Regions from separate parts of the Streptomyces sp. NPDC001222 genome, predicted to be linked through region 3. Evidence: riboswitches for the same ligand, from Rfam matches in the RefSeq annotation. Region 3 holds a riboswitch; each other region holds the start of a gene.
What was found. A riboswitch is a leader RNA that binds a small molecule or an ion and turns the genes downstream of it on or off. The one in region 3 is predicted to bind thiamine pyrophosphate.

Region 1 (9,765 bases), on a different contig from region 3:
CCGCCGCCCGGCTACTTCCAGCGCGTCCGCGAGATCTGCGACCAGTACGACGTGCTGCTCGTGTCGGACGAGGTCATCTGCGCCTTCGGCCGCCTGGGCACGATGTTCGCGTGCGACAAGTTCGACTACGTGCCGGACATGATCACCTGCGCCAAGGGCATGACCTCCGGCTACTCCCCGATCGGCGCCTGCATCATCTCCGACCGCCTGGCCGAGCCCTTCTACAAGGGTGACAACACCTTCCTGCACGGCTACACCTTCGGCGGCCACCCGGTGTCGGCCGCGGTGGGCCTCGCCAACCTCGACCTGTTCGAGCGCGAGAACCTCAACCAGCATGTGCTCGACAACGAGGGCGCGTTCCTGTCCACGCTGCAGAAGCTGCACGACCTGCCGATCGTCGGCGACGTCCGCGGCAACGGCTTCTTCTACGGCATCGAGCTGGTCAAGGACAAGAACACCAAGGAGTCCTTCAACGACGAGGAGACCGAGCGCGTCCTGTACGGCTTCCTCTCCAAGGCGCTGTTCGAGAACGGTCTGTACTGCCGTGCCGACGACCGCGGCGACCCGGTCGTCCAGCTCGCGCCGCCGCTGATCTCCGACCAGAAGACGTTCGACGAGATCGAGCAGATCCTGCGCGCGACGCTGACGGAGGCGTGGACCAAGCTCTGAGCCTCCAGAGGTTCCGATCGCCCAGCTGGCTGATTCATCCTTCTGGATGATCAACAAACGGCCCCGCGCCGCCCGTTCGAGTGAGAAACGGCGGTCCGGGGCCGTTGCTGTTCCTGGCTTTCGGTGCCGTCTGCCTAGCGTGCGAAGTGACCGATCGGCCCCGCCTTCGTTCCCCCGAACGGGTTCCCCGGACGGGGATCGGCACGGGAAAACGGATCTGAACCGAGGTGTACGCGATGGTGGCCCCTCCGGACAACGACGTGCTCTGGGCGCACGCCCTGCACTTCCAGCACAATGGTTCGCCCGCGCTCTGCGGTGTCTCCGTGGGGGTGCGGGAGGGCGAGATCCTGGCCGTCACCGGCCCGCGAGGGAGCGGCAAGACGACCCTCCTGCAGTGCCTGGCGGGGCTGCTGCCCACCCAGCGGGGCGAGGTCTGGTTCAACAGCACACCGGTGCACACCATGGGCTCGTTCAGCCGTGAACGGCTGCGCCGCGACCGCTTCGGCTGGATCGACCCGGTGCCGCTGCTCGTACCCGAACTGAACGTGTGGGAGAACGCCGCCCTGCCGCTGATGCTGCGCGGTACCGGCCGCCGCCGGGCCAGGACCGCGGCCCTGGAGTGGCTGGAGCGGCTCGACATCGGCGACTGCGCCCGCCGGCGCCCGGACGAGCTGACCGGGGCCGAACGGCAACGGCTCGCCGTGGCGCGGGCGCTCGCCGCGTGCCCGACCGTGCTCTTCGCGGACGAGCCGACCGCCACCCTGCACCGCTCCGAGGCCGCCCAGGTGCTGCGCACGCTCACCGCGGCGGCCCGCTCGCACGGCATCACGGTCGTCCTGGCCACGCTGCACCCGGACGTCGCGGCACTCGCCGACCGTACGGTGTCCCTGCTGGACGGGCGGCCGGTGACCACGGTTCAGCTGCCTCCGGTCCCGGAGGCGGAGACGGAAGGCCGACCGGCGTGCTCGCTCTCCGTCTAGCCCGCGGGGCCCGCCCCCAGGTCCAGTTGTGCCGGCTGCTGGTCGCGGCGGCCTCGGCCGGCACGGGCCTGCTGCTGCTGTGCACGCTGGGATACGCCCTCGCGCACCCGGACGCGCCGGCCGGTTCGGTACTGCGGCTGGTGTGGTGCGCCGTGCCCATGGCCGCCACGGTCTATCTCGCGGTCTCCGTCGCCCGCACGGACCCCGGCACCCGGCCCCGGTCCGGACTCGCCACCATCGGCCTCGGCCCCGTCCGGCTGATGGCCCTGTCGGCCGTGACCACGGCCCTGTCGACCGCGCTCGGATCGGTGCTGGCGCTGCTGGCCTTCCTGCACCTGCGCGGCGATCTGCCCTGGACGCCGTTCGCCGGCGCGGCGGCCGGGTTCCTCGCCGCGGACGTGCCGCTGCCGCTGCCCGCGGCGCTCACCCTGCTCGCACTGGTGCCGCTCGCGGCGTCGGCGGCGAGCGCGCTGGCCCTGCGCCCGAAGCAGGCGGAGGGCCGCCGCACCGCCCGCCGCGGCCAGGCGCCGGCCGGCTCCGGCGGCGACGCCCCCGAGGACCGGGCCGCCGCCCTGTCGGACGACGTCGTGTCCGACCCGGCCCCCGCAGCCGGGCCCGCGCCGGGCGGGCTGCCCTGGGGCGTGGCCGCGATCGCCGCGGGGCTCGCCGTGGAGGCCCACGCGAGCGGCTCGGGCGGGGCGCTGCGCCTCCGGCTGCCCGGAGGGGTCGCGGGCGGTCCCGCCGGGGTTCTGGTGGGCTGGGCGCTGACCGCGCTGGGACTGGCCCTGGTCGGTCCGGCCCTGGCGTATCTGTGCGGCCGGTTGCTGGAGGCCGCGCGTCCGGGCGCCGTACGGCTGCTCGCGGGGCGCGGACTGCAGCGGGAGGCGGCGCGGATCGGGCGGCCGCTCGGTGTGGTGTGCGCGGTGGCCTCGGGGGCGTACGCCATGACGGCTCCCTACGCCGGCGCGCGGCTGTCCTTCGGGCCGCTCACCACGCTGGGTGCGCTGCTGGTGGTGGGGTGCGCGCTGACGACGCTGGTGACGGCGGCGATCGAGGCGCGCCAGGCGCGCGCCGAGACGGTGGCCGCGCTGGTGCGGCTGGGCGCGCCCGCCACGCTGCTGCGCAGCGCGGCGCTGCTCCGGGCGGGCGTCCTGGTCCTGGTGTTCGTGCCGCTGACCTGGGTCGTCGCGGAGCTGGCCGCCATGCCGCTGAGGGGCTGACCCCTCCCGGGAGAACTCTTTGATGAAAAAGGGCCGCGCGCCGATGAGTTTCGCCGCGGCCCGCGGTCTCTTCCTCCGTACGGGCCACCGCACGGACCACGGCCCCGTACACACCGTCACATCACCAGGAGAGGCCGCTCATGTACCAGCAGATGATCTTCGTGAACCTGCCCGTCGTCGACGTCGAGGCGTCGAAGAAGTTCTTCACCGAGCTGGGCTACACGATCAACCCGCAGTTCACCACGGACGACTGCGCCTGTGTCGTCATCAGCGACACCATCATCGCGATGATGCTCAGCAAGCAGCGCTACGCCGACTTCACCAAGAAGGCCATCGCGGACGCGACGCGGACCAGCGAGGTGCTGCTGTGCCTCAGCGCCGAGAGCCGGGAGAAGGTCGACGAGCTGGTGGACCGGGCGCTCGCGGTGGGCGGTTCGGTCGGCGGGGAGACGCAGGACCACGGCTTCATGTACGGCCGTTCCTTCGACGACCTCGACGGCCACACCTGGGAGGTCGTGTGGATGGACCCCGCGGCCGTCCAGGGCTGAACCCGCGCAGGTGAAGGGGGTGCCACCGCGGGGGAAGTCGGGGTGGTCAGGCGACCGTTCAAACATCACGGCTGTTAATGACCCGGCAAAGACGGGCGTCATGCCGGACATCGGCGTTGACAGCACTTAGCCGCCGCTTATAAACCTGTGAGCCTGGTGGGGACGCTGTTGTTGGGGCAACGTCCCTGAAACCCCCCGCAGTTGCGCATCACGCGAAGGGCAATCGTGTCCATATCCTCCCGTACCGCACGGTCAGTGCGCATCCTCGGCGTCGCCTCTGCCACCGCCGCGCTCGCACTCGGCGTCGCCGGCAACGCGCTCGCCTGCAACATCCGTGACTTCTCCGCCGTCCCGTCCTGCGACACCAACGGCAAGGGCGTCATCACGGTCACGGACACGGACGCTTCCGGCAAGGAAGCGACCGTCTCGGTCTACCTCGAGCTGAACGGCGCCGACGCGAAGAAGGTCGGCGAGCAGACGGTCAAGGGCACCAAGGAGGGTGCGACGGTCAGCTTCTCCGAGGACTGGGCGCCGAAGGCCCAGTACCGCGTCCATGTCACGGTCAGCGGCATCGTCGACGACAACATCTCGCCGAACCCCCTGACCACGCCGGACAAGGCCTGCACCACCTCGGAGACCACCCCTCCGGCCAGCACTCCCCCGGCCTCGGAGACCCCGAAGCCGTCGGCCACCCCGTCCTCCTCGGAGTCCACCCCGGCGCAGTCGGCGAGCTCGCCTGCCGCTCCCGCCGGTGACAACTCCCCCTCGCCCGCGGCCGGCACCTCCAACCTCGCCGAGACCGGTGCCAGCTCCAGCACGCCGATGATCGCCGGTATCGCCGCCGGTCTGGTCGTCGTCGGTGGCGGCGCGGTCTTCTTCGGCATGCGCCGTCGCGGCGCGTCGAAGAGCAACTGACGCACGCGGCAGCCCGTACGAACGCAACGGCCCGCCCCTCCCCGGGGGCGGGCCGTTGCGCGTGTCCGGCACCGGGCGGCCGATGCCCGGCTACGCGGCGGATCCGTCCCCGAGGACGGCGACCTCGGCCCCGTCGAACACCACCCCGGTCTCGTCGCCGGGCTCCGGTGCGGCACGCAGCGGACATGCGGCCTCCAGCGCGGGTGCCTGCTCGGGCTGCAGTCTGACGGCGACATGGGTGCCGCGGAAGGTTCGTGCGGTCACCGTGCAGCGCAGTCCTTCGGAGACCGGCACGAGCCGTACTCCGGCGGGCCGTACGAGCAGTCCGCGCGGCCCCTGCGGGGAGCCCTTTGGGACGGGGACCTTGCCCCACGGCGTGTCCGCGGCCTCCCCGGAGACCGTCGCCTCCACCACGTTGTCGAAGCCGAGGAAGCGTGCCACGAACGCGTCCGCGGGCCGCTGCCAGACCTCAAGGGGTGTACCGGACTGGGCGATCCGCCCCTCGCGCATCACCACGACCCGGTCCGCGAGCGCGAAGGCCTCGCCCTGGTCATGGGTGACCGCGAGCACGGTCGTGCCCAACCGGCCGAACAGGTCCCGCAGTTCGACGACCAGGCGCTCCCGCAGCGACCGGTCGAGCTGGCCCAGCGGCTCGTCCAGCATCAGCAGCCGGGGTCGGGGAGCGAGCGCACGGGCGAGCGCGACGCGCTGCTGCTCACCGCCGGAGAGCGTGGCGACGGCCCGTCCCGCGGCCCCGGGCAGCCCGACGAGGTCCAGCAACTCCCTGACTCGTTCGTCCCGTTCGCCGCGTGAGACGCCCTGCATCCGCAGCCCGAAGGCGACGTTCCCGCCCACGTCCCGCTGCGGGAACAGCTGGTGGTCCTGGAACATCAGCCCGACCCCGCGCCGGTGCGCGGGCACCCCGGCCAGATCGCGTCCGCCGAGCACCACCCGCCCGGAGTCCAGCGGTTGCAGCCCGGCCACGGTCCGCAGCAGCGTCGACTTGCCGCCGCCGCTGGGCCCGAGCACGCACACCACCTCGTGCTCGGCGACCGCGAGGTCGACTCCGTCGAGCGCGGTGCCTCCCCGGAAACGTACGGTCGCCCGCTCAAGCGTGAGCATCGTCAGAACTCCCCCGTCCGATCGGTCCGCAACCGCTCCAGGACCAGCAGCGCCACCGCGCACACCACCATCAGGATCGTCGAAAGGGCCATCGCCTGGCCGTAGTTGAGGTCGCCGGGCCGCGCGAGCAGCCGCGCCACCGCGACGGGCAGCGTGGGGTTGCCGGGCCGGGCGATGAACACGGTCGCCCCGAACTCGCCCAGCGACACCGCGAACGCGAACCCGGCCGCGATCAGCAGCGCCCGCCGCACGATCGGCAGGTCGACCTCCCGCCACACCCGCCAGGGTGAGGCACCGAGCACGGCCGCCGCCTCCCGCAGCCGCTCGTCGACGGCCCGCAGCACGGGCAGCATGGTCCGTACGACGAAGGGGGCGCCCACCAGGGCCTGTGCGAGCGGCACCAGGATCCAGGAACCGCGCAGGTCCAGCGGCGGCCGGTCGAGGGAGATCAGGAACCCGAAGCCGACGGTCACGGCGGACACGCCCAGCGGCAGCATCAGCAGCGCGTCGAAGCCCCGTACCAGGCGGCCGGCGTCCCGGCGGGCGAGGGCCGCGGCGGCGAGCGAGCCGATCAGCACGGCGATGAGGGTGGCGGCGGCGGCGTACGCCAGGGAGTTGCCGATCGCGTTGACCGGCGCGACGAGGAAGGTGCCGCCGTCCGTGTGCGTGAGGGCCGCGTAGTACGCGAACCCGGACGCGTCGAGCGACCGGGCGACGAGCACGGCGAGCGGCAGGACGAGCAGGACGGCGACGGTGGCGAGGACCGAGACGAGCAGCGCCCACTGGCCGGCCCCGCGCGGTCTGCGCGCCGTGCGGGACGCGTCGACCAGCCGGAGCGCACTCTCCCGGCGGCGCACGGTCCAGGCGTGCACCAGGAGGATCGCGCCGACCGCCAGGAACTGCACGATCGTCAGCACGGCGGCCGTGGACAGGTCGAAGATCTCGGAGGTCTGCCGGTAGATCTCCACCTCCAGGGTGGAGAAGGTGGGGCCGCCCAGGATCTGCACCACGCCGAACGAGGTGAAGGTGAACAGGAAGACCATGAGGCCGGCGGCGGCCACCGCCGGGCCGAGGGCGGGCAGCGTCACCGTCCGCCATGCGGCGGCGCGGGAGGCGCCGAGCACCCGCGCGGCCTGCTCCTGGCGCGGGTCGAGCTGCGCCCACAGGCCGCCGACCGTGCGGACGACGACCGCGTAGTTGAAGAAGACATGCGCGAGCAGGATGGCCCACACGGTGGTGTCGAGCCGGACGCCCCACAGGTCGTCGAGGAGTCCGCCGCGGCCGACGAGCGCCAGGAAGGCCGTGCCGACGACCACCGTGGGCAGCACGAACGGGACGGTGACGACCGCGCGCAGCAGCTGCTTGCCGGCGAAGTCCAGCCGGGCGAAGACATAGGCGCCGGGCATCGCCACGAGCAGGGTGAGCGCGGTGGAGACGAGCGCCTGCCAGGTGGTGAACCACAGCACATGCCGGATGTCCGGCTGTGCGAGCACGTCCGCCAGGCGCCCGAGGCGCCATACCCCGTCGACGCGCAGACCGCGCGCGACGATCGCGGCGACGGGGTAGGCGAAGAAGACCGCGAAGAACGCGACAGGCAGGGCCATCAGCCCGAGGCGCGCCGCGGCGCCCCGGTTCGCCCGCTTCCTCGGGGTTACTTCAGTACGAGCGACGTCCACGACCTGACCCACTGGTCACGGCTGGCGGCGATCTTCGTCGGGGCCATGGTCTCGGGGTTCTTGGCGGCGGGCCCGTACTCGGTGAACTCGGCGGGCACCCGCGCGCCCCGCACGACCGGGTAGACGTACATGTTGAGCGGCATGTCCTCCTGGAACCTCCTGCTGATCAGGAAGTCGAGGAACGCCTTGGCACCCTTGGGGTTGTGAGCGTTGGTCAGCAGTCCGGCGAACTCGATCTGGCGGAAGCAGGTGCCGGTCGCGACGCCGGTCGGCGCGGTCGTGGGCCGCGGCTTGGCGTAGACGACCTCGGCGGGCGGGGAGGAGGCGTACGACACGACGAGCGGCCGGTCGCCGCCCGCCTTCCTGCCGCCGGCCGAACCGGAGAACTCCTGGTCGTAGGCCTGCTCCCAGCCGTCGACCACCTTCACGCCGTTGTCCTTGAGCTTGTTCCAGTACTCCTGCCAGCCCTTGTCGCCGTACTGCGCGGCGGTGCCGAGCAGGAAGCCGAGGCCCGGCGAGGAGGTGGCGGCGTTCTCGGTGACGAGGAGGTTCTTGTAGGCGGGCTTGGCGAGGTCGTCGAAGGAGGCCGGCGGGGCGAGCTTGTGGTCGGCGAAGTACTTCTTGTCGTAGTTGACGCAGATGTCGCCGTAGTCGATCGGGGTGACCCGGTTCTTGTCCCCGTCCAGCCGGTACTGCGCGCCGACCTGGTCGAGCCCCTTGGCCCTGTACGGCTGGAAGAGCCCGTTGTCGAGGGCCCGGGAGAGCAGCGTGTTGTCGACGCCGAAGAAGACGTCGCCCTGCGGGTTGTCCTTGGTGAGGATCGCCTTGTTGACGGCCTGACCCGCGTCGCCGTCCGGGAGGACCTTGACGTGGTAGCCGGACTCCTTCTCGAACGCCGCGATGACGCTCTTGGAGGCGGCCCATGAGTCGTGGCTGACGAGGGTCACGGTCTTGGGATCGCCGCCGCTCCCTGCGGTGGAGCCGGACGATCCGCACGCGGACAGCGTGACCATGCCCAGCCCGACGGCAACGGCCGCGAACTGCCTGCCGGTGATGCTCACTGAATTCCTCCTGGAGGTGACCAGGAAGAGACGCGGCCCCGCCCGGGAGCCCCGAAGGGCCCCGGGCAGGGCGCAACAGCTCGAGTGAAGACCGAACTTCCTACCCAGAATGACCTGGGCGAGGTTCAGAGGGTCTGCGGACTCTCCCGCACTCTCAGCGCTGTGGCGCTCCCCTGTCGGAATATGCAGATATGAACAGCCGTGAACAGCTATGACTGATTACGGACTATGAGATAGGACGACCATCAGACTACCGCTCGGTGGCCGCCAGCTGACCACACGCTCCGTCGATCTCCTGGCCCCGGGTGTCCCGGATGGTCACCGGCACTCCATGGGCGGCGATCGCCTCGACGAACGCCTTCTCGTCCTCGGGCCGTGACGCGGTCCACTTGGAGCCGGGCGTCGGGTTGAGCGGGATCAGATTGACGTGCACGGGCTTGCCCTTGAGCAGCCGGCCGAGCCGGTCACCGCGCCACGCCTGGTCGTTGATGTCCCGGATCAGGGCGTACTCGATGGACAGCCGGCGTCCGGACCTCTCGGCGTACTCGAACCCGGCGTCGAGGACCTCGCGCACCTTCCACCGCGTGTTGACGGGCACGAGAGTGTCACGCAGCTCGTCGTCCGGCGCGTGCAGCGAGATCGCGAGACGGCACTTGAAGCCCTCGTCGGCGAAGCGGTGGATGGCCGGCACCAGGCCTACGGTCGACACGGTGATCCCTCGCTGCGACAGCCCGAGCCCGTCCGGCGCGGGGTCGGTGAGGGCGCGGATGGCGCCGACGACGCGCTTGTAGTTGGCGAGAGGCTCGCCCATGCCCATGAAGACGATGTTGGACAGCCGCGCCGGGCCGCCGGGGATCTCACCGTCGCGCAGCGCCCGCATGCCGTCCACGATCTGGTGCACGATCTCCGCGGTGGACAGGTTGCGGTCGAGGCCGGCCTGACCGGTGGCACAGAACGGGCAGTTCATCCCGCAGCCCGCCTGGGAGCTGATGCACATGGTGACCCGGTCGGGGTAGCGCATGAGCACGGACTCCACGAGCGTCCCGTCGAAGAGCCGCCACAGCGTCTTGCGGGTGGTCTCCTCGTCGGTCGACAGATGCCGTACGACCGTCATCAGCTCCGGGAGCAGCGCCTCCTGGAGCCTGCCGCGCGAGGCGGCGGGGATGTCGGTCCACTGCTCCGGCTCGTGCGAGTACCGCGCGAAGTAGTGCTGCGAGAGCTGCTTGGCGCGGAACGGCTTCTCGCCGATCGCGGCGACCGCCTCCTTGCGCTCGGCGGGCGTGAGATCGGCAAGATGCCGCGGCGGGGTCTTGGCTCCGCGCGGCGCGACGAAAGTGAGTTCTCCGGGCTTAGGCATGGCGTTACCAGTGTCGCAGATCCAATCGGGTGACCTGGGCTGTCCCTTCGGGCGGCCGTCATCGGTCGTCGTTGCGCGTCGAGACCGACCACCCTCGGACGGCCCACGGACGGCCCACGGACGGCCCGGGCAGGGTGCCCACCGAGTTCTGCGCTCCGGTAGCGGAATGGGGCGGCACCGCCCAGGCAAGATGATGTTCACCACGCGAACATCCACC
Region 2 (9,765 bases), on a different contig from region 3:
CCGCATGTGAAGATCGTGCTGGCCAACGTCCCGCAGCGCACCACACTCGGCGACGCCAACCCGCAACTCCCGCAGCGCACAAGGGACTACGACGCCGCCCTCGCCCAGGCGGCACCCGACTGGTCCACCCCGGACTCACCGGTCGTGATCGCCGACATCGACAAGGCGATGGGCTGCGACCCGTCCTCCAAGACCTGTGCCACCGCCTACGACGGCCTCCACCCCAACCCACTGGGCGAGTACCGCCTCGCGGCCGCCTTCGGCACCGCCCTGCACGACGCGTTCGGCATCGGCACGGCGGCGCCCCAGGCCCCGGCGAGCGTTCCCGACCGGCAGGTGACCGCACCCACCAACCTGGTGTTCGACGGCAGCCAGCAGGGTGTCACCGTGACCTGGGACAAGATCGTCGGCGCGCACAGTTACGACGTGCAGTGGCGGGAGGTGGTCGACGGCGCGGAGAAACCCTGGGAGGACGCCGTCCCGTCGGCCCAGTTCAACCGGTGGGATCTGCCCTGGCAGTTCAGCTTCCAGCCGGTCGACGGCCACCGCTACGAGGTGCGGGTGCGCGAGGTCGCGGGCGACGCCGACGACCTGAAGTCGGCCTGGTCGCAGCCGGTTTCGGGCATCGCCCACCCGACCACGCCCAAGCCGCCGGACGAGGTGACCGCCCACGCCGCGGAGCCGGGGGGAATCGACGTCAGCTGGACCCCGGTCCACGACGACTCCCTCACCCGCTACGCCGTCTACGTCTACGACACGGACACCCCGTTCGTCTTCGCCAAGGTCTACGGCTACGCCCCGACGGTGAGCCCGCTGCGCCGCATCACCGGCCTGACCCCTGGCCACCACTACCAGGTGTACATGTGCAGCTGGAACGCGTCGGGCGAGGGGATGCCGCACATCGCGGAGGGAACAGTGGTGCCCTGACGGCGACCGCAGGCCCGGGCGGGGGCCGGGCCTGCGGGTCGGGGCGAGCCGTCGCGCGGGGTCCGGGTCAGGACCGGGTCTCGGCGCGGTCGGTCGTGCCCCACAGCGTGTGGAAGCTGCCCTCGCGGTCGACACGCCGGTAGGTGTGGGCGCCGAAGTAGTCGCGCTGCCCCTGGGTGAGCGCGGCCGGCAGGCGCTCGGCGCGCAGGGAGTCGTAGTACGACAGCGCCGCCGAGAACGCCGGCACGGGCACGCCCCGACGGGCCGCGACGGCGATCACCTCGCGCCACGGCACCTGCGCGTCCGTGATCTCCGCCGCGAAGCCCTCGTCGGACAGCAGACTGACCAGGCCCGGGTCCGCGGCGTAGGCGGCGCGGATACGGTCCAGGAAGGCGGCCCGGATGATGCAGCCCCCGCGCCAGATCCTGGCGACCGCGCCGAGGTCGATGGTCCAGCCGAACTCCTGTGCGGCGTCCAGGATCATCTTCCAGCCCTGGTCGTAGGCGATCAGCTTCGACGCGTACAGGGCCTGCTCCACCTGCGCGGTGAAGCGCTCGGCCTCGTACGGGGTGAGGTCCGAGCCGGAGCCGCCGGGCAGTCCGCGGTAGGCGTCCCGCAGCGCGGACTGGCCGGAGGCGGCGCGGGCGAAGGTGGCCTGGGCGATGGCGGTCACCGGGGAGCCCAGCTCCAGCGCGGTCTGCACGGTCCAGCGCCCGGTGCCCTTCTGCCCGGCGGCGTCGGCGACCACGTCCACGAACGGCTTGCCGGTCGTCGCGTCCACGTGGGACAGCACCTCGGCCGTGATCTCGATCAGATAGGAGTCCAGGCGCCCCTTGTTCCACTCTCGGAAGATCTCGGCGATCTCCGCGGGAGAGAATCCGGCGACCTGGCGCAGCAGGTCGTAGGCCTCCCCGATGAGCTGCATGTCGGCGTACTCGATCCCGTTGTGCACCATCTTCACGAAGTGTCCGGCGCCGTCCGTGCCGACATGCGTCGTGCACGGCTCGCCGTCGACCTTCGCGCTGATCTTCTCGAACATCGGACCGAGCGCGGCGTACGACTCCGGTGACCCGCCGGGCATGACGCTCGGCCCGTTGAGCGCGCCCTCCTCGCCGCCGGAGACACCCGCGCCGACGAAGTGGACACCGCGGTCGCGCAGGGACCGCTCACGGCGCCGGGTGTCCGCGAAGTGCGCGTTGCCACCGTCGATGATCATGTCACCGGGCTCCAGGAGCGGGGCGAACTCCTCGATCACCGCGTCGGTGGCCGCGCCCGCCTGCACCATGATCATGAGGCGGCGGGGGCGCTCCAGCGCCGCCACGAAGTCCTCGGCCGTCGCGGCGGCCACGAACGCGCCCTCGTGCCCGAACTCCTCGACCAGTGCCTTGGTTCTGGTCGGGGTGCGGTTGTGCACGGCGACGGTGTACCCGTGCCGGGCGAAGTTCCGGGCCAGGTTGCGGCCCATCACCGCGAGTCCGGTGACGCCGATCTGGGCGGTCGCCTGCATGCTGTGCTCCTTGGGTCCGGATCCGCCCCGGCCCGCGTGTCCGGCGGGTGCGGCGGATGTCGCTCCGTACGGCTTGTGCCGCTGTACCGGTCAAGTACGGACGAGGGGGCACCGGTTGCTCACCGCAGGGGCGGGATCTGGAGGAAGGCCGCGTCGGCCGCGGGGCGAATGCGGTGCTCACGTCCCGACGACATGGAGGGAGGCCCACAGCGCGACCACCGCCGCCGCCAGGGCGGTCGGCACCGTGATCGCCGCGAGCCGGGTGAACTCCCTGAGGTCCACGCCATGGCTGTGCTGATGGACGATGCGCCGCCACAGCAGCGTGGCCAGCGACCCGGCGTAGGTGAGATTGGGGCCGATGTTCACGCCGAGCAGCACGGCGAGCACCGCGCCGGGCCCGGACGGGACGGCCAGCGGCAGCAGGACCAGGACCGCAGGCAGGTTGTTGATCACGTTGGCCAGCAGGGCCGCCAGCGCCGCGATCCCCAGCAGGGCGGGCAGTCCGGTGCCGCCCGGGATCAGCCGGCCGAGGGCGTCCGAGAGGCCGTTGTCGACGACCGCGCGCACCACGATGCCCAGGGCCAGCACGAACGCCAGGAAGGACGGCGCCGCCGCCCGCGCCACCGTGAGCGGGGTGGCCCGGCGCCGGACGAGCGCCCGGCCGGCGAGGACCAGCGCTCCGCCCAGCGCCGACCACGCCGGGTCGATGCCGACCGCCGAGGCGACCACGAACCCGGCGAGCGTGCAGGCGACGGTCACCAGCGCGAACAGCGGCAGGTGCGGCGGTTCGCCGGGCTCCTCGGCCGTGGCAGCGGCCGCGAGGTCACGGCGGAAGAAGCGCCGGAAGACGACGTACTCCGCCGCGATGGCCACCAGCCACGGCAGGGCCATCAGGGCGGCGAAGCGGGTGAAGCTCAGCCCGGCCGCGCCGAACGCGAGCAGATTGGTGAGGTTGGAGACGGGCAGCAGCAGCGAGGCCGTGTTCGACAGATGAGTGCAGGCGTACAGATGCGGCTTCGGGCGCGCGCCCATCCGGGCCGCCGTCGCGAACACCACGGGGGTGAGCAGCACGATCGTGGCGTCCAGGCTGAGCACGGCGGTGATCACCGAGGCGAGCGCGAAGACGGCCGTCAGCAGCCGGCCGGGACGGCCCGCCGCCCAGCGCGCCATCCATGCGCCGCAGGCCCGGAACAGCCCCTCCGCGTCGCAGAAGTGCGCCACCACCAGAACGGCGGCCAGAAACCCGACCACCGGCCCCAGGCGCTCGGCCTCGGCCCGCGCGTGGTCCAGCGAGAGTGCGCCGGTCGCCACCACGATCCCGGCGGCGGGAACCGCCACGACCGCCTCCGGCAGCCCGAAGGGACGGATCACCGCGCCGGCCAGCACTGCGATGAGCAGAAGGACGGAGAGGGCCTCGGCGAGCGGGGTGTTCAGGGTGCGGTCCTTACCTTGAGCGGGGGCGGGGCCTTGAGCGGGCCGGTGCTGCCCTTCCATCACACCAGGCCGTTCACGGTCCATCACACCAGGCTCGACGGCCGGCTGCGGCACGCCGGGCCGGACGGCCGGGCGCGGCCACGCGAGGCCGGTGGGTCGGCTCCGGGGCGCCAGTGCGGTGGGTCGGCTTCGGCGCGGCAGGCCGGTCAGCGTGACTCGGCGGAAGGTGCCCGCGGGTATCCGCGCGCCACCGCCGTCACCGTCCTCCCTGCTCCCGCAGCCGCCACCCGTGGTCCACCGGCCCGATGCCGGCGCCCAGTGCGAACCCCGCCGCGATGGCCGCCGTGACGTACTCCTTGGCCCGGCGGACCGCGTCGGGCACCGTTAGGCCCTGGGCGAGCCCGACCGCGACGGCCGAGGCGAGCGTGCAGCCCGTGCCGTGGGTGTGCCGGTTGTCGTGGCGCTCGGCGCGCAGCCAGTGCTCCTCTCGGCCGTCCGTCAGCAGGTCCACGGCCGCCCCGGGCAGATGCCCGCCCTTGACCAGGACCCATCGGGGCCCGTACGACAGCAGGTGCTCGGCCGCGCGGCGCATCCCCGGCTCGTCGGTCACCCGCAGCCCGGTCAGCTCCGCGACCTCGTCCAGATTGGGCGTGGTGACCGTGGCGAGCGGCAGCAGCCGGGTGCGTACGGCGTCCAGCGCGTCGTCGGCGAGCAGCCGGTCCCCGTGCTTGGAGACGCTGACCGGGTCCACGACGACCGGGGCCGCCTCATCGGTGAGCAGATCGGCCACCGTCGTGACCAGCGTGGGCGAGGCGAGCATGCCGGTCTTGACCGCCTGGACGCCGATGTCGTCGACGACGCTGCGGTACTGCGCGCGGACCGCCTCCGCGGGCAGTTCCCAGGCGCCCTGCACCCCGACGGAGTTCTGCGCCGTGACCGCGGTGATCACGCTCATGCCATGGGCGCCGAGCGCCAGCATCGTCTTGAGGTCGGCCTGGATCCCGGCACCGCCGCCGGAGTCGGATCCGGCGATCGTGAGCACACGGGACGGCGCGGTCATGCGCGACCCTCCTCTCGGGTCTGGGTGGTCTCTCGGTGCTCCCGGGCCTGCCGGGCGCGCAGCGGCGCGTACACCGCGAGCGCCACCACGAACGCCACGTAGTACGAGATGTCGGCGCCGTGCAGTGTGTGGGCGACTGGGCCCACGTACAGTCCGGTGTCCATGAACGGCACCGCCGCGGCGAAGGCGACGGCGAACGCCAGCACCGGGAGCCAGGCCGGCCGGGGCCGGGCCGCCTCGGCGGCGAGATCGATGCGGCTGCCGCGCCGGGCGAGCCAGTCCACGACCACGATCGCCACGAACCCGGGGATCCAGTAGCTCACGAACAGCAGGACGTTCTGGAAGCGGGCCGTCGTGTCGGCCGCGTGCATCCACAGCACCAGTGGGAAGCCGAGCAGCACGGCGAGCGCGGCCGCCGCCGGGCGCGGTATGCGCACGCCCACGGTCTGCAGCGCCAGGGAGCCGCTGTAGTCGTTCATCGCGTTGCTGCACAGGGCCGCGAGCGCCACGGCCAGCAGTCCGAAGGCGCCCGCCGTGCCGCCGCCCAGCAGCGTGTCCACCCCTGTGGCCGTCTGGTCGGTCAGCGCGGACGCGCCCCACAGCCCGAGGGCCTGGACGGCCACGTAGGACACCACGAGCCCGAGCAGCGTGCACCAGAACATCCGGGAGCGGGACGTGGCACGCGGCAGATAGCGGCTGAAGTCGCTGGCGTACGGGGCCCAGGACAGGGCCAGACTGAGGGCGATGGTGCTGGTCAGCACGAACGCGCCCGCCCGGTCGGCGCCGTGTGCGCTGCCCGTCGCGGCCACCTGGACGCTGCCGGACATCCGCAGGGCGATCAGCGTGAAGGCGGCCGCGAGCACGAAGGTCATGACGATCTGGAGGCGGTGGATGGCCTCGTAGCCGAGGACGCCCAGGGCCCCCTGCGCCAGCATGATGACGAGGACACCCAGCCAGAACGGCCAGCCGCACAGCCGCGCCAGCGCGTCCCCGCCGAAGAGCCCGATCAGGGCGTCCCAGGCGACCGACGACAGCCACTGCAGCACACCGGGCAGCGCGACCGCACGCCCGAACGCGAGCCGGGCGAGGGGGAGCTGCCCCGCGCCGGTGCGACTGCCCCAGGTGCTCAGATAGGCGGTGGGCACCGCGCCGATCAGTGTGCCGAGGACGACGGCGGCGAGCGCGGTGGTGAAGTCAAGGCCGAGCGCGATGCCTATGGTGCCGGTGAACACACCGGTCATGGTCAGATTGGGTGCGAACCACACGGTGAACAGCCGGCCCGCGCCGCCGTAGCGATGGGTCTCGGGGACCGGTTCGATGCCGTGCCCCTCGATCCGGAGATCGCCGGGAGCGCTGGGCATCCGGCCGTCGAAGACGGCTCGCCGGCTGTCGGCGGGCAGCCCGCCGGGAACATGCGCCAAAGGCATGAAAGACATCCCTCCGCCAGTACGAACTGGTTCAGGTTCGACGGGTGTGATCTCAGCCCCTGGCGGGGCACCCCGTGTCCGGTACGGCGGCAAGGTTAACCCGAGCCCTGGGATGTGCCATACGGAAGGGCCACTGCCGGATCCTGCAGCGGCCCTTCTGCTCTACGACGTGCCGTGTCAGCGCCGGGTGTAGATGAAGCCGGTCTTGTCGACCTCGTCGCCGGAGCGGCCGTGGAATCCGGCGATCTGCCAGCCGCTGGGCGCCGTGCGTGTCACGCAGTCGGAGGTCGTGGTGCCGCCCGCCAGGCTGTTTCCGAGATTGGTCGTGAACTTGGCGTAGAAGATCCTCGTGTGGCCGTCGTACTGGCCCTCGCACAGCTGCGCGCTCGTCACGTACTCGCCGCTGCCCAGGGTGAGGGACGAGGCCGTGCCGCCGGTGCCGCCGTGGGCGAGCGTGGTGCCGTTGCTCAGTGTCAGGCCGATGCGGTCGACGCGGGAGCCGCTGCGCAGGGTGATGCTCGTGGCGCGCGCGCCCGCCGGGACGCTGTCGATGTCGTCGAAGTAGTCCCCGTGCGGCCCGCCGAACTGGTCACTGAGCTGGAAGGCGGAGTTGCGCGACCAGCCGAACGTCGCGGTGATCGGGTCGTGGTCGGAGAGCATGAGCCCGTCGTCGGTGAGGAACTTCGCGTGCTCGTTGTTGTACGAGGTGGCGTTCAGTGAGACGAGCGTGCTGCCCCGGTAGAGGACCTTGTCGACGACCTCGCAGCTGTTCGTGGCCGCGTTCTCGTCGCAGACCAGCGCGTCGCTGCCCTTGGCGGGCGGGGTGCCGCCGCGTATGAGCTGGACCCAGGCGTCGGTGAGGCCGTTGGCCGCGGCGAACTCCGCGATGGTGTCACCGGAGCGGGTGTAGCGGGTGTTGGTGTCGCCCATCACCACGACGGCGTCGCCCGCGGAGTGGGTGCGGATGAAGTCCGTCAGCTGGCTGAGGTTGTCCGCGCGCGAGGCCAGGTCGCCGGCGTTCGTCCCCGCGTTGGTGTGCAGGTTGTAGAAGTCGACGTACACGCCCTCGGCGAGCCGCTCCCGCATGAACGTGAAGCCCTTGGGGGTGAGGCAGTCGCCCGAGTCGTACTGGCACGAGTTCCAGTGGACGCGCTCGAAGTCATCGGTGTCGTACGGCAGGTCGGACAGGGTGTTGAGGCCGCTGCCGATGCCGGCCCCGCCGCTGGTGGGCGTGCGGTAGGGGTGTGTGTCGGAGGCGTACAGGTAGGAGTGGTAGTTGAAGTCCTCCTGCACATGGACGATGTCGTACGGGCCGAGCCGCCCGCCGATCGTCGTCGTGCTCGACTGACGGGGCGTCGGGGCGCTGGAGAGGCCTTCGGGGAGGCCCGCGACGTTGTAGCTGAGCACGCGGAACGTGCCCGAGTCGGCCGCCTGAGCGGCGGGTGCGGCGGTGGTGAGTCCACCGAACACGGCGGCCGTCGCCGCGAGGGTGGCGAGGAGTCTGCGCATGGGGGTACGGCTCCTGGGGTGACGAGGGGGATGTTGCGCGCATGCCAAAACGCAGCGGCCAACGTAGCGGCCGAAGCTGTGAGGGAATGCGCTTTCTGCCGCTTCGGGCAAGACTTCACCCAACGGTCGCCCCAGCGTCGACGACGACCCTAGGCCGCGTGTTCCAGGACCTCCTGCGCCACGTTCTTGTCCAGAGCCGCACGCACCAACGCGGCCGACAGCACGGCCGGTTCGGTGTCCCCGGCGAGCCGCACCAGCCGCTGCGGGTCCTTGGGCAGACCGAGCCGCTCCGCCCCGGACAGGGCCTTGGCGTCCAGATAGGGCCCCACCTCCGGCCAGACCCGCTGCACCTCCCGCAGAAAGATGTCGGCCCCCGCCGGCCCCATCCCCGGTATCTCCTGGAGCAACCGGCGCAGCTCAGGAACGTCCCCGTGCGCCTCCTTCCGCATCCGCCGCAGATCGCCACCCCAACGCTCCGTCAACAGCTCGGCGCCGTCGCCGAGCTGGGTCGCCGTGCGCTCGTCGTAGCGCCGGTAGCCGCCGCGCCCCAGCGCGTCCACGCGCTCCTGCCAGTCGGCCCCGGCCATGCGCCGCGGATCCCGCAGACCCGCCTCCTGCAGCGCCCGCACCGTCTCGAGGGCGATCGAGGTGCGGATGCGGGCGCTGAGCAGCAGGGACATCAGCAGCAGCCGATAGAGCGGCTGCGGGGTGTCCTTCAGCGGGATGCCGGCCTCCTCGGCATACGTGTGACCGTGCTCGCCGAGCAGTTCCGCGACGACACGGTCCGCCTTGTCCTGGCGAGGCACGGGGTCTCACCGCCCCGGCCTGAGCGGGTCGTGGCCGATCGTCATCAACCGGTGGCGCCGCTCGTCGTCCACCACCTCGGGCTCGTTCTCCAGGTCCTGCCCGTCCGTCACGGTGTCCACGACCTCGCGCATCACCTCGACGTCGTCGTCGGTCAGATCCGTGCGCCGCTTCTGCAGGATCGCGAGGACATGCCGCCCCGTCGGCGGGCCCGCCCGCTCGGGCAGCGGCTCGGTGTCCTCGCCCGCGTCCCGGACCCGCAGCCAGGCCGCGAGTTCCTGGGACGTCATGTTCACCACGCGGTGGAACTCGGCCCACAGCGCGTCCATCTCCAGGGCGTCGGTCATGGCGTACTCCTCTCCGCCCTCGGTGGCGGGGCCCTGTCCGTCCCCGGAGGGACGGGCCCGGCCGCTCCGGTTCAGTCCTCCCGCGGCCAGTTCTCGGCGTCGAACATCCAGCGCTGCTTCTCCAGCTCCGCGGTGAGACCGATCAGCAGGTCCTGGGTGACCGGATCGGCCTTCTCCGTGGCGTCGATCCGGGTGCGCAGCCGTCCGATCGCCGTCTGCAGCGACTCCGCCATCAGTCGTACGACGTCCGTGTCCCGCAGCCGGCCGTCCTTCACGCCCGGCAGACCGAAGGCGGACGCGACGGTCTCCGGCCGCCCGTCCGGCGGGACGCCCAGCGCGGCGGCCCGCTCGGCCACCGTGTCGGCGTACGAGCGTGCCGTGGCCACCACCTCGTCCAGCTGGAGGTGGATCGAACGGAACCTCGGTCCGACGATGTTCCAGTGGGCCTGCTTTCCGACGAGCGACAACCCCAGCAGATCCACCAGGGTCTCCTGCAGGGCGTCCCCCGTGACCCGGCGTGCGGGTTCGGTCAGCGTGCCGTGCACCACGGTCATCGCGCGCTTCTCCTTGTCCTCTGTGTACTCGGCGTGCGGTCTTTCGCGGTCCGGAGCAGCTCGTCGCGTTCCTGCTCACCCGTGCCGCCCCAGACGCCCGCCGTCTGCCCGCTGCGCAGCGCCCAGTCCAGGCACTCGCCGATCACCGGGCAGCGACGGCAGACGCGCTTGGCGGCGGCGGTCTCCTCCAGTGCGG
Region 3 (9,765 bases):
GGCGGTCGGCAAGGGGCCGCCGGTAACAGGAATTTGAGGTTCCCTCGGGCGGGGGAAGTTTTCCCGTGGACGTCATCGACGGCCGGTGGGAGGCCGTTAAAGTCCGGAGCCCGGCGCGCGGCAGGCCTCGCGCGCGGTGCATCCCCTCCCGTGTTCTTCCACGGGAGGCCGACCTCGTGCTCCGGGAGTGACCTTTGGCCACGGTTGGCACCGCACTCGCACACTCAACCGTCCCACCCGCACAGCGGCGCACCTCACCGGCGGAGGCAGACCTTCCGCCGACACCGGTGCAGTCCACCACCCTGATCGGATCGGTGCAGCGGGCGATGCGGCTGTTGGAGGCCGTCGCCGACCACGGATACGGGGCCCCCGCCAAGCAGTTGGCCCGTGAGGTCGGCCTGGCGCTCCCCACGGCGTACCACCTTCTGCGCACCCTGACCCACGAGGGTTATCTGCGCCGTGAGAAGGGCCTGTTCTTCCTCGGGGAGGCCGCCGAGCGGCTGAGTGGCAGCGCGACCCAGCAGAAACGTCGCGGCATGGTGAACGACGCGCTCGCACAATGGCGTGATTCGATCGGTGCGCCCGTCTACTACGCGGTCTACCGCGAGGGTGAGATCGAGGTCCTCGGTGTTGCCGACAGCCCGGGCATCCCGGCGGCCGAGGAGTGGGCCGACTTCCGCGAGACCGGGCACGCGCACGCGCTCGGTCAGTGCCTGCTGTCGCAGCTCGACGAGGAGGCCCGGCGCGACCATCTCGACCGCTATCCGGTGCGGCCGATCACTCCCTACACGCTGCGTGACAATCGCAGCCTGCTGCGCCGTCTGGAGTACCTGGAGCGTGCGGAACCGGTCGTCGAGCGCCAGGAGTACGCCCTCGGTACGGCCTGCGCGGCGGTCCCCCTCACCACGGGCGCGACGGCAGCCGCAGTGGCCATCTCCCTGCCCTCCCACCAGGCCGACCGGCTGCTGCCGACGGCCCGTCGGTTGCAGTCGGAGATCGACACACTGACAGGGACACTCGCCATCTCTATCAGCATCTGAAAACTCACTCCTTGTGATCTGCCATGCACTTTCAGCAAACTTCCAGCAGGTGTCAGGGGGATCATTCCTGGCCAGTCGACGGCTACTGACGGGGTAGGCGATGCGCGAGTCGGTGCAGGCAGAGGTCATGATGAGCTTTCTCGTGTCGGAGGAGCTCTCCTTCCGCATTCCGGTGGAGCTGTGTTACGAGACCTGTGATCCCTATGCGGTGCGGCTGACCTTCCATCTGCCCGGTGACGCCCCCGTGACGTGGGCGTTCGGTCGTGAACTGCTGGTGGACGGGGTGGGCCGGCCGTGCGGCGACGGCGATGTGCACATCGCGCCCGCCGAGCCGGACATCTTCGGCGATGTGCTGATCCGGCTCCAGGTGGGCGCCGACCGGGCACTGTTCCGGTCCGGCGCGGCGCCTCTGGTCGCATTCCTCGACCGCACCGACAAACTGGTGCCGCTGGGGCAGGAGGGCTCCCTCGCCGACTTCGACGCGCATCTGGACGAGGCACTGGACCGGATCCTGGCGGAGGAGCAGAGCGCGGGATGAGACCGCGTGCCGCGCTGGAACGGTTCCTCACGCCGTAACGGTTCCTCGTCGGCGGTACGGGCGCGATGGCAGGCGTAACGCTTCTGCGGACCTCGACCGCGAGGATCGCGGTGGTCCGGGTGAAGTCCCGGTGGCCTCGCTGAGGTCCAGGATGGAGCTGGAGCGTGGCAGGGAGTCTCAGTGCTTGCGGCGGCGCCCCCTCCCCCCACGGGCCGGGACGGGAGCCGGGGCGGCGTCGAGCGTGGCCGGGCGGTCCGCCGAGACGACGATCGCCGCCAGGACCGTCGTCACCGGCACCGACGCGACCAGCCCGATCGAGCCGACCAGCGTGCGCACGATCTCCTCGGCGACCAGCTCGCTGCCCGCGACCGAGAGCACACTGCTCTGCGCGATCGAGAAGAGCAGCAGCAGGGGCAGGGCGGCACCCGCGTACGCCAGGACGAGCGTGTTGACGACCGAGGCGATGTGGTCGCGGCCGATGCGGATGCCCGCGCGGTACAGCCCGCGCCAGCCCATCGTCGGGTTGGCCTCGTGCAGCTCCCAGACCGCGGAGGTCTGGGTGACGGTCACGTCGTCCAGGACGCCGAGGGATCCGATGATGACGCCGGCGAGCAGCAGACCGCTCATGTCGATGTGCGGGTACAGGCCGTGGATCAGGCCGGTGCTGTCGTCCGTGTTGCCGGTCAGCGCGGCCCAGCCGATGAACTCCGAGCCGAGGAGACCGATCAGCGACAGGGAGACGAGGGTGCCGAGCACCGCCACGGAGGTGCGGGCCGAGAGTCCGTGGCACATATAGAGGGCGATCAGCATGATGGCGCTCGACCCGACCACGGCCACGAGCAGCGGATTCGAGCCATCCAGGATCGCGGGCAGGATGAAGAGGCTGAGCAGCAGAAAGCTGACGGCCAGCGCGACGAGTGCCATGACCCCGCGCATCCGGCCCACGACCACCACCGCTACGGCGAAGATGCCGGCGAGCAGGGCCATGGGGAACTTGCGGTCCACATCGGTCACCGAGTACTGCAGTTCCTTGGGCGCGGAGGGCTCGTAAGCGGCCACGACCTTCTCGCCCTGGTGCAACTGCCGTGACTGGTCCGGCTGGACGATCTCCGTGAACGTACGGCCCTTGTCCTTGCCGGTGTCGACGCGGACGGTCGCCTTCTTGCAGGTGCCGGCCGGAGTCTGCGGGGCCGACGAGCCGCCGGTGAGGGAGGTGTCGCCGATCGGGCCCCCACCCGAGGCGTTCACGGACTTGCAGTCCACCGCCTCGACCGTGGTGACCGTGGCCTGTTGGGTCTGCCGGTCGAAACCGACGCCGGAGCGCTTGTGCGACGGGACCCCGCCGGGCCACAGCACCACGAGACCGACGATGACCGCCGCGGTGAACGGGATGAGGATCGCGGCGATGACCCTGCGCAGATGCCGCGAGACGGGAGCCGCGGGGCCATGGCTGTGACTGTGGGAGTGGCCGTGTCCACCGCCGGTCCCATGGCCGTGCCCGTCTGCGCGGCTGTGTCTGTCGTCCGGGCCGTGGTGGTGCGGCGGCTCGGGCGAGGGGTGCGAGGGGAGATGCTGCGTCGGGGGCACCGCCCGATCATCGCAAGAAGGCGCAGGGCCTACTGTTCAGCTCACCCAATTAGACGCTAGCGTGAAGGGACTTTTGCACACGCGGGAGCTCGGAGCACCGGGCTGAGAGGGCGCTGACCTCCGTAGACGCGATGTTTCACGTGGAACATCAGCGAGTGGAGACGGCTGTGCCGACCGCTGAACCTGTTACCGGGTAATGCCGGCGTAGGGAGTAGGTCTTATGACCGTCAAGGACGTACGCACGCCTGCCTCCGCTCAGGGGGAAGAGCCCCAGGGGGCCGGGAAGTCCATCGGCTGGCACAAGGCGTATATCGAGGGTTCGCGCCCAGATCTGCGGGTGCCGGTCCGTCAAGTGCATCTCACCAACGGGCAGTCGGTCACCCTGTACGACACCTCCGGCCCGTACACCGATCCAGTCGCCGAGACCGACGTCCGTCGGGGCCTCGCGCCGCTGCGGGAGAACTGGATCATCGCTCGCGGCGACACCGAGGAGTACGCGGGCCGCCCCGTCCGTCCCGAGGACGACGGGATCAAGCACACCTCGCCGCGTGGCGGTCTGCGCAACCTCGATGCGGTGTTCCCTGGGCGCCCGCGTCAGCCGCGCCGCGGTCGCGACGGCAACGCGGTGACGCAGCTCGCGTATGCGCGCCGTGGGGAGATCACACCGGAGATGGAGTTCGTGGCCCTCCGGGAGAACGTGTCGCCCGAGGTCGTCCGTGAGGAGATCGCGGCGGGCCGCGCGGTACTGCCGGCCAACGTCAACCATCCGGAGATCGAGCCGATGATCATCGGCAAGCGGTTCCTGGTGAAGGTCAACGCCAATATCGGCAACTCCGCGGTGACCTCCTCCATCGAGGAAGAGGTCGAGAAGATGACCTGGGCGACCCGCTGGGGTGCCGACACGGTCATGGACCTGTCCACCGGCCGCAACATCCACACCACCCGTGAGTGGGTGCTGCGCAACTCCCCCGTGCCGATCGGCACGGTGCCGCTCTACCAGGCGCTCGAGAAGGTCGACGGCAAGGCCGAGGAACTGACCTGGGAGATCTACAAGGACACGGTCATCGAGCAGGCCGAACAGGGCGTGGATTACATGACGGTCCACGCGGGTGTGCGCCTGGCGTACGTGCCGCTGACGGCGAACCGCAAGACCGGCATCGTCTCGCGTGGCGGCTCGATCATGGCGGCGTGGTGCCTCGCCCACCACAAGGAGTCCTTCCTGTACGAGAACTTCGAGGAACTCTGCGAGATCCTCGCGGCCTACGACGTCACCTACTCGCTGGGCGACGGTCTGCGGCCCGGTTCGATCGCGGATGCCAACGACGAGGCACAGTTCGCGGAACTGCGCACGCTCGGGGAACTCGGCCGTGTCGCCAGGCGTTTCGACGTACAGACGATGATCGAGGGCCCGGGACACGTCCCGATGCACAAGATCAAGGAGAACATCGATCTGCAGCAGGAGATCTGCGATGAAGCTCCGTTCTATACGCTCGGCCCGCTGACCACGGACATCGCGCCGGCGTACGACCACATCACCTCGGGCATCGGGGCCGCCATGATCGCCTGGTGGGGCACGGCCATGCTCTGCTACGTCACACCCAAGGAGCACCTGGGCCTGCCCGACCGTGACGATGTCAAGACCGGCGTCATCACCTACAAGATCGCCGCCCACGCGGCCGATCTCGCCAAGGGGCACCCGGGTGCGCAGGAGTGGGACGACGCGCTGTCCGACGCGCGCTTCGAGTTCCGCTGGGAGGACCAGTTCAACCTGGCCCTCGACCCGGACACGGCCCGCGACTTCCACGACGAGACCCTCCCCGCGGAGCCGGCGAAGACGGCCCATTTCTGCTCGATGTGCGGTCCGAAGTTCTGCTCCATGAAGATCAGCCAGGACATCACGCAGCGCTTCGGCGGTGCGATGGCCGAGGGCGCGTCGGCGCAGGAGATCGCCGAGGGGATGCTGCAGAAGTCGAAGGAGTTCGCGGCGAGCGGGAACCGGGTGTATCTGCCGCTCGCGGACTGAGCCCGACAGGTGAGTGGGTCCGCCGGCAGCCCGGGACGCTCAGGTGACGGTGACGGTCTCGCCCGGTTCGGTCACCGTCAGGACCTCGGTGACGGGCCGATCGTGGCCCCGATCTCCTCCATGACCTCGCGACGCGGTGCCGCTTCGAGATCGGCGTCGTCGGGTTCGACGCTGCCGCCGACGGTCGTCCAGTACGGGGAGCCGTCCGGCCACCCTCGGCGCAGGAACACCAGGTGCTCACCGTCGAGCAGAATCGCGCGCACCTTGTGACGGACTGGCATGCCCATGATGATAATGCGCTCGGCTGCGGGCGCAGGCTGAAGTTCCGGCCCGCGGTCCCTTGTGAGGGGCGGGCCGGGCTTCGGCAGGTTGTTCGGGCCGGGCCGGTCCAAGGGACGGCCTGGGGGGTGGGGCGGCCCCAGGGGCCCCTGCGCCGCCTGCTCGGCACGGTCGGCCGGTTGTCGCGCGAGACCCGTCACTCCGGCTGGTGGTCGGGGCCTCCGAAGTCCGGGCTGGTGAAGTCCGGGCTGCTGAAGGTGGGACGCGGGCCCGCGGCGGGGCCACTGTCGGGACTGCTGAAGCCCGGGCGGTCGTAGCCGAGGTGCGGGATACGGCTGGGAGCCGTCTCCGGTTCCTTCCGGCTCATCGCGGCCGTGCCCGGGTCGGCGAGCGCCTCGCGGAGGAACGGCAGGATGCCGCGCTCCAGCAGGGCCGCGTGCCAGAGCTCCCGGGCCCGGGTCACCTCCGCGATCAACTCGCGCTGGGCGTCGGCGTCGTGAGCCGACGAGCTGTTGCGCAGAGCGGTCAGCAGCAGGCCGGTCGCGGCGACCAGGATCGCCGCCGCGGTGACCGCGCCGAAGACCCACCCGGTGGTCAGGAGGGTCCGGGCGAACGCCTGGTGCGGGTTGACCATCTTGAGGATGTAGCCCACGAGCAGGAAGATCGCCGCGGCGGCGCCGGCGAGGAACGGTGCGAGGACGGCGACGACGGCACCGGCTCCGGCGCTCGCCGTGGCCTCCCCCATCGTGGCGGCGAGCCCCTGGCCGTCCGTGTCCGGTTCCGTGGAGTCGCTGTCGTCGGTGCTCTCGTGGACGGGCGGGATGGATGGTGCCGGGCAGCGCATTTGGTCCCGTACCAGCACATAGTGCTGGTATTCGGCGGCCGCCGCGGCGGTGATGAGGGCGGTGGCGTTCAGCGCCATGGTGCGCAGCTGTTCGGCATTGAGCCGCTGTCCCACAGCGGCCAGATCCGGGTGGTGTGGTGCGGAGCGCAGCGCCTCGCCGAGGACCCGCTCATAGTCCTGGCGGTCCTCGCTCAGCAGGTGCTGCGGAACGCTGTTCATGTGCATCCCCCGATGCTCCGTAGGGCTGGTGGCTCGGCATGCTGACGAGCCGTCGGGCAGAAACGGAGGGGAGCCTGCTACGGATAAGCCGATGGTAGAGCGGCGACGGCACACGGTGACAGGGGGTTTCCAGAAATTGCCCCACGGCCCGGGCATTCCTCGGACGGCCCCCGTCGGGTAGATGCCTGCCCCGTGAATCCTCAGCTATCCAGGGGGAGTTGCTGGACCAGCAGCTTTCCGGCCATGGTCACGCCGCCGTCCATCGCGATCGCCAGCCCGTCCGCGTAGACGTGAGGACCTTCGACGACCGGACCCGAGGCGTCGTCGCCTTCCTCCGAGCCGACCTCACCCAGCAGATAGGGGATGGGGCTGTGGCCGTGGACGATCCGTCGGCCGCCGTAGGTCCCCAGCAGGGACCGCACGGCGTCGGCGCCCTCGTCCCGGAAGGAGAAGCGCTTGGTGAACTTCCGGAAGAGGTCCCACACCTCGTCCGGGTCATTGCGGGTGAGCGTCTCGTGGATGGTGTCGTTGACCGCTTCGATGGAATCGCCGTAGTCGAGGTAGGCGGTGGTGTCGGAGTGGACCAGGAGGTGGCCGTCGACCTCCTCCACCGCGTCGAGGCGGGCCATCCACTGCAGATGGTGGTCCTGCAGACGGTCCATGTCCGTCTTCTGACCGCCGTTGAGCAGCCAGGCCGCCTGGAAGGTCGCGGTGCCCGCGCCCGAGTGGACGGGTGTGTCGCCGAACCGCTTGGCGCCGAGCAGCAGCAGCTCGTGGTTGCCCATGAGCGCCTTGCAGTAGCCGCCGGCCGCCGCCGCCTCCGCGGACAGTCGCATCACCAGGTCGATCACCCCGATGCCGTCGGGGCCGCGGTCGGTGAAGTCCCCGAGGAACCACAGCCTGGCCGTGCCCGCGGACCAGTTGCCCTGGGCGTCGATGAGCCCCTTCTCCTGGAGCGCCGCCACGAGCTGGTCGAGATAGCCGTGGACGTCCCCGACCACGAACAGCGGTCCGGGCCCTTCGGCGGGGTGCGGGGCGGGCTCGGACGCCGGGTCGACGGTCACCTGGAGCGTGTCGCCGCGGTTGATGACCGGGAGGTCGCGCTCGGTGGGCGTGTACGCGTCGGAGTAGTCGTGGGGGTAGGCCTCGGGGGGTGCGGCCGGTCCGGGGATCTCGCCGGGAGGCGTGCTCTGCGCGTACGGACCGGTCTCGTGGACGTATGCGGGCACCCGGAAGTCACGCAACGTCGCCGCCCGCTCCGCCTCGGGTCCCTGACCGGCCCCCTGAGTCATCGACCCCTCCACCATCGCGCCGCATCTGCACCGCATCGGACTGCCTGGTCGCAGCGGTCCGCGGTGTCGTGGGCCCATCATAGGAATGCGGATCGCGCCATGTGATGACCCAGGGGTGGTGAATCGGGGAAGGACCCCGCCGCGCCGCGGCTTTCGCCCTAAATGGGTGGGGCTTTCTCCGCTGCGACCAGGTACGTCACGCGCCCACGGGCGGTCTGCACGTCACCCGCACGGGCAGCCTGTGCGTGACCCGTGGCACCCCACCGACGGCTCGGAGCTCCGAACTGAATCGGGAGTGCGGGCCGGGCGCCCGTCTCGTTCGGAGCTCTCACCCCTGCTCGGGCGACCGGGGCGGGCTGACCGTGGTCCGGGGCGGCCGCCGCTGGGACGAGGTGCGCACGATCAGCTCCGTCGGTATCACCTGCTCGACCGGCTGGTCCGACTCGATGCCCTCGATGGCGTCGATGAGGAGCTGGACCACTGCCGTACCGATCCGGCGCGGCTTCAGGGAGAGCGTCGTGACGGGCGGCTCGGTGTTCGCGTAGACGGCGGATTCGCTGCAGCAGACGAGCAGCAGGTCCTCGGGGACGCGCAGTCCGTAGCGGCGCGCGGCGGCGAGCAGATCGGTGCCGTTCGGGTCGAACAGTCCGTAGACCGCGTCGGGGCGGTCGGGGCGGGCCAGCAGCCGGTCGGCGGCGACGGCGCCCGCGCAGGGATCGTGGGCGGGATAGGACTCGTAGACCGGATCCTGCCCGACGCGCTCGCACCAGTTCAGGTAGGCGGTCGTGGACAGATGGGTGTAGGTGTCCGTCGTGGTGCCGGTCAGCAGTCCGATGCGCCGGGCGCCGGCGGCGGCCAGATGGTCGAGGATGCCGAGGACCGCGGCCTCGTGGTCGTTGTCCACCCAGGCGGTGACCGGAAGGGTGCCGGCGGGCCGGCCGTCGGAGACGACGGGTAACCCCTGCCGGACCAACTCGCTTACCACCGGGTCCTGGTCGGACGGATCGATGACGACGGTGCCGTCCAGGGCCACGTTGGACCACACGTCGTGGCGCGAGGTGGCGGGCAGGATGACCAGGGCGTAGCCCCGGGCGAGCGCCGCGGAGGTGGCGGCCCGGGCCATCTCCGCGAAGTACGCGAACTCGGTGAAGGTGAAAGGTTCATCCCCGTACGTGGTCACGGTCAGGCCGATGAGGCCCGACTTGCCCGTACGGAGGGTGCGGGCCGCGGCCGAGGGCCGGTAGCCCAGCCGGTCGGCGACCTCGCGGACATGGCGTCGGGTGGCGTCCGGCAGCCGGCCCTTGCCGTTGAGGGCGTCGGACACGGTCGTGATGGAGACTCCGGCGGCAGCGGCCACGTCTCTGATGCCTGCCCGGCCCGGCCGACTGCCTCGGCGGGCGGTCTCCGCCCGGCTCACCTGGTGCTTCCCTGCTGCTGTCATGGCGAGCCGATAGTAGGGCTCATGTGGTGGGGTAGTGCGGACGCATATGCACGCGTTGACAGGCACGTTTCTGCATGGTGAGTAGTGGGGAAAAGCCTTGGAATGTAAGGGGCTTGAACGATCCAAGGGCAGTACGTGACGTGTTGACACGCATGGGCCTGCCAAGGTGGCCATATTTCGAAGAGGTCTCAACTCACCTTCACGAGGGATGCGCGCCACGGCGCGAGCCACGGGCGCGTGCGATGAAAGGCGACGCGCCCCCTCATCCATGCGCCTTTCTGTGACGATGCGCCCGGGTTCGTACGGCGTGGCCGGCCCGGTTTCCGGGACGGCGGCACGCAAGCCGACTCGGTTGTCCACAGCCCATTCGCAGCGGCGCCGAATCCTCATAAGGTGAGAAGCATTGGAAGCCGGTGGCGGTCATGAGCCGGTGCGTGCGCGAGGAGGACAGCGGTGAGCGAGACGAGCCCGAGGCTGCGTGCCGAGCTGGAGGGTATTCCCA

Region 1: another riboswitch for thiamine pyrophosphate. It lies ahead of ACFY2Z_RS40045 (thiamine ABC transporter substrate binding subunit); the one in region 3 lies ahead of thiC (phosphomethylpyrimidine synthase ThiC).
Region 2: another riboswitch for thiamine pyrophosphate. It lies ahead of ACFY2Z_RS38785 (purine-cytosine permease family protein); the one in region 3 lies ahead of thiC (phosphomethylpyrimidine synthase ThiC).

What each region holds. Positions count from the first base shown of each region.
Region 1 is NZ_JBIAXT010000060.1:4,502-14,266, forward strand. Features, by position in the region: gene ACFY2Z_RS40010 (aspartate aminotransferase family protein) at 1-669, shown strand, start outside; gene ACFY2Z_RS40015 (ABC transporter ATP-binding protein) at 906-1,649, shown strand; gene ACFY2Z_RS40020 (hypothetical protein) at 1,631-2,869, shown strand; gene ACFY2Z_RS40025 (VOC family protein) at 3,010-3,417, shown strand; gene ACFY2Z_RS40030 (LAETG motif-containing sortase-dependent surface protein) at 3,673-4,332, shown strand; gene ACFY2Z_RS40035 (ABC transporter ATP-binding protein) at 4,423-5,454, opposite strand; gene ACFY2Z_RS40040 (ABC transporter permease) at 5,457-7,130, opposite strand; gene ACFY2Z_RS40045 (thiamine ABC transporter substrate binding subunit) at 7,106-8,143, opposite strand; TPP riboswitch at 8,271-8,376, opposite strand; gene rlmN (23S rRNA (adenine(2503)-C(2))-methyltransferase RlmN) at 8,442-9,548, opposite strand.
Region 2 is NZ_JBIAXT010000052.1:24,127-33,891, forward strand. Features, by position in the region: gene ACFY2Z_RS38765 (GDSL-type esterase/lipase family protein) at 1-927, shown strand, start outside; gene gndA (NADP-dependent phosphogluconate dehydrogenase) at 995-2,434, opposite strand; gene ACFY2Z_RS38775 (arsenic transporter) at 2,612-3,928, opposite strand; gene thiD (bifunctional hydroxymethylpyrimidine kinase/phosphomethylpyrimidine kinase) at 4,125-4,928, opposite strand; gene ACFY2Z_RS38785 (purine-cytosine permease family protein) at 4,925-6,355, opposite strand; TPP riboswitch at 6,347-6,440, opposite strand; gene ACFY2Z_RS38790 (jacalin-like lectin) at 6,533-7,864, opposite strand; gene ACFY2Z_RS38795 (endonuclease) at 8,014-8,670, opposite strand; gene ACFY2Z_RS38800 (DUF3140 domain-containing protein) at 8,677-9,015, opposite strand; gene ACFY2Z_RS38805 (Dps family protein) at 9,087-9,569, opposite strand; gene ACFY2Z_RS38810 (WhiB family transcriptional regulator) at 9,566-9,765, opposite strand, start outside.
Region 3 is NZ_JBIAXT010000007.1:205,470-215,234, forward strand. Features, by position in the region: gene ACFY2Z_RS13090 (IclR family transcriptional regulator) at 288-1,040, shown strand; gene ACFY2Z_RS13095 (SsgA family sporulation/cell division regulator) at 1,141-1,578, shown strand; gene ACFY2Z_RS13100 (YibE/F family protein) at 1,756-3,165, opposite strand; TPP riboswitch at 3,237-3,393, shown strand; gene thiC (phosphomethylpyrimidine synthase ThiC) at 3,386-5,188, shown strand; gene ACFY2Z_RS13110 (NUDIX domain-containing protein) at 5,266-5,469, opposite strand; gene ACFY2Z_RS13115 (hypothetical protein) at 5,664-6,536, opposite strand; gene ACFY2Z_RS13120 (metallophosphoesterase) at 6,731-7,822, opposite strand; gene ACFY2Z_RS13125 (LacI family DNA-binding transcriptional regulator) at 8,151-9,263, opposite strand; gene hisC (histidinol-phosphate transaminase) at 9,717-9,765, shown strand, end outside.